2 regions of the Streptomyces sp. NPDC025784 genome follow, and region 2 is predicted to be linked to the other one. Evidence: riboswitches for the same ligand, from Rfam matches in the RefSeq annotation. Region 2 holds a riboswitch; the other holds the start of a gene.
What was found. Region 2 has a riboswitch for S-adenosylmethionine ahead of ACZ4IF_RS08325 (amino acid ABC transporter permease). Riboswitches for the same ligand answer to the same signal wherever they lie in the genome.
Positions count from the first base shown of each region.

Region 1: it holds a riboswitch for S-adenosylmethionine, as region 2 does, so the genes downstream of both, thrC (threonine synthase) here and ACZ4IF_RS08325 (amino acid ABC transporter permease) in region 2, are expected to answer to the same signal.

Region 1 covers NZ_JBVHMN010000007.1:151,475-154,835, reverse strand. Annotated here, with positions in the region: gene ACZ4IF_RS18020 (MoaD/ThiS family protein) at 1-198, opposite strand, end outside; gene thrC (threonine synthase) at 195-1,481, opposite strand; SAM riboswitch class I at 1,499-1,657, opposite strand; gene ACZ4IF_RS18010 (glucosyl-3-phosphoglycerate synthase) at 1,862-2,833, shown strand; gene ACZ4IF_RS18005 (alpha,alpha-trehalose-phosphate synthase (UDP-forming)) at 2,942-3,361, shown strand, end outside.
Region 2 covers NZ_JBVHMN010000002.1:514,109-517,469, reverse strand. Annotated here, with positions in the region: gene ACZ4IF_RS08335 (glutathione S-transferase C-terminal domain-containing protein) at 1-91, opposite strand, end outside; gene ACZ4IF_RS08330 (putative leader peptide) at 368-433, opposite strand; SAM riboswitch class IV at 470-615, opposite strand; SAM riboswitch class IV at 744-852, shown strand; gene ACZ4IF_RS08325 (amino acid ABC transporter permease) at 1,187-2,167, shown strand; gene ACZ4IF_RS08320 (amino acid ABC transporter ATP-binding protein) at 2,164-2,952, shown strand; gene ACZ4IF_RS08315 (ABC transporter substrate-binding protein) at 3,074-3,361, shown strand, end outside.

The DNA of each region.
Region 1 (3,361 bases), on a different contig from region 2:
CACGTCGTCGTCGTTGACATAGACGTTGACGAAGCGGCGCAGCTTGCCCTGGTCGTCCAGGACCCGCGCGGAGATGCCCGTGTGGTTGTTCTCCAGGTCGGCGATGACCTCGGCGAGGGTCGCGCCCTCGGCGCTCACCTCGGCCAGGCCGCCGGTGTAGGTACGCAGGATGGTGGGGATGCGGACGTTGACGCTCATGATGCGAGGCCAGCCTCTCGGAAGGAGTCCAGGTTCGGGCGGATGGTCGCGGTCAGGCCGGTGTCCGAGGCCACCGCGTCCAGGGTCTTGAGGCCGTCGCCGGTGTTCAGCACGACCGTGGTCAGGGCCGGGTCGAGCAGACCGTTCTCGATCAGCTTGCGGGTGACGCCGACGGTCACACCACCGGCCGTCTCCGCGAAGATGCCCTCGGTGCGCGCCAGCAGCTTGATCGCGTCGACGATCTGCTCGTCGTTCACGTCCTCCACGGCACCGCCGGTGCGCCGCGCGATGTCGAGCACGTACGGGCCGTCGGCCGGGTTGCCGATGGCCAGCGACTTGGCGATGGTGTCCGGCTTCTGCGGGCGGACGACGTCCTGCCCGGCCTTGTAGGCGACGGAGACCGGCGAGCAGCCCTCGGCCTGGGCGCCGAAGATCTTGTACGGCTTGTCCTCGACGAGGCCGAGCTTGATCAGCTCCTGGAGACCCTTGTCGATCTTCGTGAGCTGGGAGCCGGAGGCGATCGGGACGACCAGCTGGTCCGGGAGCTTCCAGCCGAGCTGCTCGCAGATCTCGAACGCGAGGGTCTTGGAGCCCTCCGCGTAGTACGGGCGCAGGTTGACGTTGACGAAGCCCCAGCCCTCGCCGGCCGGGTCGCCGATCAGCTCGGAGCAGAAGCGGTTCACGTCGTCGTAGTTGCCCTGGATGCCGACGAGTTCGCCGCCGTAGACCGCGGCCATGACGACCTTGCCCTGCTCCAGGTCGTGCGGGATGAACACGCAGGAGCGGAAGCCGGCACGGGCCGCGGCGGCGCCGACGGCGCCGGCGAGGTTGCCGGTGGAGGAGCAGGACAGCGTGGTGAAGCCGAAGGCGCGGGCGGCCTCCAGGGCCTGCGCGACGACGCGGTCCTTGAAGGAGTGCGTCGGGTTGCCGGAGTCGTCCTTCACGTAGAGGCCGCCGGTCACGCCCAGTTCGCGGGCGAGGTTGTCGGCCTTGACGAGCTTGGTCCAGCCGGGGTTGATGTTCGGCTTCTCGGCGACGTCCGCGGGGACGGGCAGCAGGGGGGCGTAGCGCCAGATGTTCGCGGGGCCCGCTTCGATGCGCTTGCGGAGTTCCTCGGTGTCGTAGGCCGAGTAGTCGTACGCGATCTCCAGCGGGCCGAAACACTCCTCGCAGGCGAAGACCGGGCCGAGGGGCACGCGGTGGCCGCACTCCCGGCACGAGAGGGCGGCGGCGGGACCGAGGTCGACGGAGTTCGTGGTGGTTGCAACTGTCTGCGCAGCCATGGAGGCGAGGCCCTTTCTCCTCATCTTCCTCACGACGCATCTCGCCGTGAGACGGATTTGGCACCTTCCCAAGCCGGGAGCCTCGCGGTGCGATCGAGACGTCGATCGGTACGAGACCGGCTGGAGGGTTGCCGGGGCTTCATCGGGCCGTATCCCTCTGCCCCTCTGGATGAGCGGTATTTGATTGTTTGACTATTGAACTGCTTACGCGCCGACGATCCAGGACATGCGATGGTCACCCGCGTTGTTCAAGACTGTAACCGACGGCCAGGACAGTTGAACCTGTCGTCCGAACCGCGAGACGGCCCTAGCCGATCAGCCGCTGCCACGGCGGGCATGCCGATGAGAGCATGTGATCAAACAGTGAGGAGCCGCAGACTGTGCTGGAAGAAGTTGAGCGCTGGCTGGGCACACGCTCCTGGTCCGTGTCCGATCGCCCGCTCCACAAGCTCATGGCCGCGAAACGCGCCACCGGTTCGACGGTCAGCGTGGTCCTGCCCGCCCTCGACGAGGAGGAGACGGTCGGCGACATCGTCGCGATCATCCGCCACGACCTGATGGAACAGGTCCCCCTCGTCGACGAGATCGTCGTCGTCGACTCCGGCTCCACGGACCGCACCTCCGAGGTCGCCGCCGCCGCGGGCGCGCGGGTCGTGCACCGCGACGACATCCTGCCGCGCATCCCGGCCGTGCCCGGCAAGGGCGAGGTGCTGTGGCGGTCGCTGCTCGTGACGAGCGGGGACATCATCTGCTTCATCGACGCCGATCTGAAGGAGTTCTCCTCGGACTTCGTCACCGGGATCGTCGGCCCGCTGCTCACCGAACCGGGTGTGGACCTCGTCAAGGCGATGTACGACCGGCCGCTGACCGTGTCCGACGGTTCCGCGTCCGGCGCGACGGCGGCCGGCCAGGGCGGCCGTGTCACCGAACTCATGGCCCGTCCCCTGCTCAACATGCACTGGCCGCAGCTCGCGGGCTTCGTCCAGCCGCTGGGCGGCGAGTACGCGGCCCGCCGCTCCCTGCTCGAACAGCTGCCGTTCCCCGTCGGGTACGGCGTCGAACTGGGCATGCTCGTCGACGCGCTGCACCTGGTGGGTCTGGACGCCCTCGCCCAGGTCGACGTCGGCGTCCGCAAGCACCGCCACCAGGACGGCCAGGCGCTCGGCCGGATGGCCGCCGCCATCTACCGCACCGCACAGCTCCGGCTGGCCCGCGGGCACCTGGTCCGCCCGGCCCTCACCCAGTTCGAGCGGGGCGAGGACGGCTTCGAGCCGCGCACCTACTCCGTCGACACGGAGGAGCGGCCACCGATGGCGGACATCGCCGAATACCAGTCACGCAAAGTGGCATAGCCCCGGTCTGCGAAAACACGGAGTGACCGACTCCGCCGGTCGTATACGGCCTGTTCGTACCGTCGTCCGTACGTTTGAGCGTTTCCGGGCCGGGCTAGGTTGAGGCGTATGGCTTCCACGGCTTCTGCGCAGGGCGCTGCCCACCGCATTCTCGTCGCGTCCAACCGCGGCCCGGTCTCGTACGAGGTGCGCGAGGACGGTTCGCTGCACGCCAGGCGGGGAGGCGGCGGGCTGGTCTCCGGCCTCTCCGCGATCGGTCCGGACGCGGGCGCCCTGTGGGTGTGCTCGGCGCTCGGCGACGGCGACCGCGAGGCGGTGCGCCGCGGGGTCGCCGAGGAGGGCGTGCGCATGCTCGACATCGACGCCGAGGTGCACGCCGGCGCCTACAACGGCATCGCGAACTCGGTCCTCTGGTTCGTGCACCACATGCTCTACCAGACGCCCCTGGAGCCGGTCTTCGACGCGGAGTTCCGACGCCGGTGGGCCGCCTACGAGACGTACAACCGCGCGTTCGCCGAGGCCCTGGCC
Region 2 (3,361 bases):
GGTACAACTCGTAGCGGTGGGGCGCCGGGTAGAAGCCCCCGGCGGCCCCCACTCCGATGCGGCTGCGGATGCGCGGCGCACGGGCCGGCACGGACGGTGCCCCGCCCCGGGGACGGAGGCCGGGCAGGGACACGGCCGGGCCCGGATCGCCGGGGAGCGGGCAACAGGCCGCCGGGGCACCGGGGATGGAGGTGCGTGCGTCGGCCGTGCCGCCGCCGCATGTGCTGGAGGTCCCTGAATCCGAAGCGCGCGACGATGTCTTGGGCATGACTCTCCCTGGGAACGACGAGGTCCCGGCCCCGCCCATGGGCAGCGGCCGTGGAGGAACGGAGTGACTGCGCTTGCGTACCGGTTCGAGGCGGCCGGTCTAGTAGGCGCTGGAGACCCGCAGCAGATCGATGTGCAGGCGTCTCGTCAGGTCGTTCCTGGGCATTCCCACCGGTCCCGCTCCAGGGTCCGCGCTCCTGCGCGACCACGCTTGCCCCACCGCGTCGGCGGGACCCGGTCGTCACCCGGGGCACCCCGTCGCGGTGGAAGGGTTGCCTGTCAGCGGGCCGGGGCCGATCACCGCGTCGCACGGAAGAACCGAGTGACGAGGCGCTGACAATCGTGACCGTCCCCGTCAGTGTCGGCGGGCTCCCCGAAGCCGTCAAGAAGGCGTGGACCCGGTCTCACCAGGTGGTCATCCTGGCCGCCCGGCGTTGACATCGGTTTCCGGAAGTGCCTAACTTACGCCGCAGATCGGTCATGAGTGTCAGCGACAAGCCCTGGCTCGCTGTCCGGCAACCCTCCTGTCGCGGTGGGGTGCCCCAGGTGAGGACCGGACCGGAAGACCTTCGGTAAGCGCGAGCGCCCACGGGCGGGAACAGCGATGGAGACGGCGATGCACACAGCTTCGAGGAAGGCCGCACGGCGGCCCCGCGGCTGCGTCCTGCTGTGCGCCGACCGCTGCGTCGACCTGCTCCGTGTCAACAGCGCACTGTGTAGCGCCCCGGGCTGTGCCCGCTGTCGAGGCTGACGGCGTTCTGAATCCCTGACGCGCACCGCCGAGCGGTGTGCCCTCTGCCCGTCCGGCCCCCGGTACCGGCGTCCTCCCGCTGTCCGTCGTCCGCGGCCGTCCCACGGCGCCGCGCCGACGCCGCGTCCGCACGCCCGCCCCGGGGTGTCCCTCTTTGCTGGAGCACTCATGAGTGAACCCTCCGGCGCAGCCGTGTCTCTCGCCGAGGCACCGCCCGCCCACCACCCGCCGAAACCGCTCACGGCCCAGCGGGTCCTGCCGCTGCGCAGGCCGGGCCGCTGGATCGGCACGGCCGTCGTCCTGGTCGTTCTCGCCCAGATCGTCCACGGCCTGGCCACCAACCCCTTCTACCAGTGGGACCGCTTCCGCTACTGGTTCCTGCGCCCCACGATCCTCGACGGCCTCGTCATCACCCTCGAAGTGGCCGCGCTCAGCGCTGTGCTGGGGCTGCTCGGCGGGGTCCTGCTCGCCCTGGCCAGACTCTCCGGCAGCCCGGTGCTGCGCGCGGTGAGCTGGCTGTACACGTGGCTGTTCCGCTCCGTGCCGCTGATCGTCGTGCTGATCTTCCTCTACAACTTCAGTGCCCTGTACCGCACGTTGAGCCTCGGCGTCCCGTTCGGCCCTGCCTTCGTCAGCTTCGACGAGTCGCGGCTCGCCACCGACATGGCGGTCGCCGTCGTCGGCCTCAGCCTCAACGAGGCCGCATACGCCTCCGAGGTCGTCCGCGGCGGAATCCTCTCCGTCGACCAGGGGCAGCACGAGGCGTCCGCCGCGCTCGGCCTGCCGAAGAGCTACCAGTTCACCCGCATCGTGCTCCCGCAGGCGCTGCGATCCATCACCCCGAACTACGTCAACCAGCTGATCGGCCTGATCAAGGGCACGTCCCTGGTCTTCTACGTCTCGCTGCTCGACCTGTTCGGCTCGGTGCAGACGATGGGCAGCACCTACCCCGGCGACATCGTGCCGCTGCTGCTGGTCGCCACGGTCTGGTACCTGATCCTCACGAGCGCCGTGTCCGTCGTCCAGTTCTACGTCGAGCGGTACTTCGCCCGGGGCGCCACGCGCACCCTGCCGCCGACCCCCCTGCAGAAGGCGCGCGCCGGCCTCGGTGACCTGCGGGCCCGGCTGCGCAAGGAGGCCGCCGTATGACCACCGCATCGACCCTCGAAGCGAGCCCCGCCGGCCTGGAGGTGCACGACGTGCACAAGTGGTACGGCACCCAAAGGGTCCTCGACGGTATCGACCTGACGGTTCGTCCGGGCGAGGTCACCGTGATCCTCGGCCCGTCCGGCTCCGGCAAGTCGACGCTGCTGCGGGTGATCAACCACCTGGAGAAGCCCGAGGTCGGCCACGTCAGCGTCAACGGCGAACCGATCGGCGTACGCCGGCACGGCCGACGGCTCAAGGAACTCGGCGAACGGGCGATCCTGGCCCAGCGCAGCCGGATCGGCTTCGTCTTCCAGAACTTCAACCTGTTCCCCCATCTGACCGTCCTCGACAACGTGGCCGCCGCACCCGTCGCCACCGGGAAGCTGACCCGGCCCGCGGCCCAGGAACTCGCACGCGAACTCCTCGGCCGGGTGGGCCTCGGCGACAAGGCGGGCGCCTACCCGCGCCAGTTGTCCGGCGGCCAGCAGCAGCGCGTGGCGATCGCCCGCGCCCTCGCGCTGCGCCCGGGAATCATCCTGTTCGACGAACCGACCTCGGCACTCGACCCCGAACTCGTCGGCGAGGTCCTGGCCGTCATCAAGGACCTGGCGACGAGCGGCACCACCCTCGTGATCGTCACGCACGAGATCGGCTTCGCCCGCGAGGTCGCCGACCGGGTCGTCTTCGTCGACGGCGGCCGCATCGTCGAACAGGGGCCGCCCGGCCAGGTGCTGCACGCCCCGCGCCACGAGCGGACCCGGGACTTCCTCAGCAAGGTGCTCTGACCCGCACCCCCGCACCCCTCCCTGACACCTCCCGGCGTGCCCCACCGCTCCCACGCACCACCCGGCGTCAGGCCCCCCACGGTCACATCACGCCCACCCTCACCCAGCGACAAGGACAGCCATGCCTACGCACTTCTCCCGACGCAGCCTCCTACGCGGGGTCACCGCGGCCACCGCGCTCGTCTCCCTGGCCGCCTCCCTGAGCGCCTGCGGAGGCGACAGCGACGCCGCGACCACGACCGACGCCGCGGGCACGGTGACCGTGGGCCGGCTGTCCAACGGCGCCGCGCAAACGGCGGAGTTGAAGGTCACCGAGGTGAAGTCGATCAGCAAGGAGCTGCCCGCGTCCGTCCGCCGCAGCGGCAGGCTGACGATCGGCGTCGGAGCCCTGCCCGACGGCTTCCCGCCG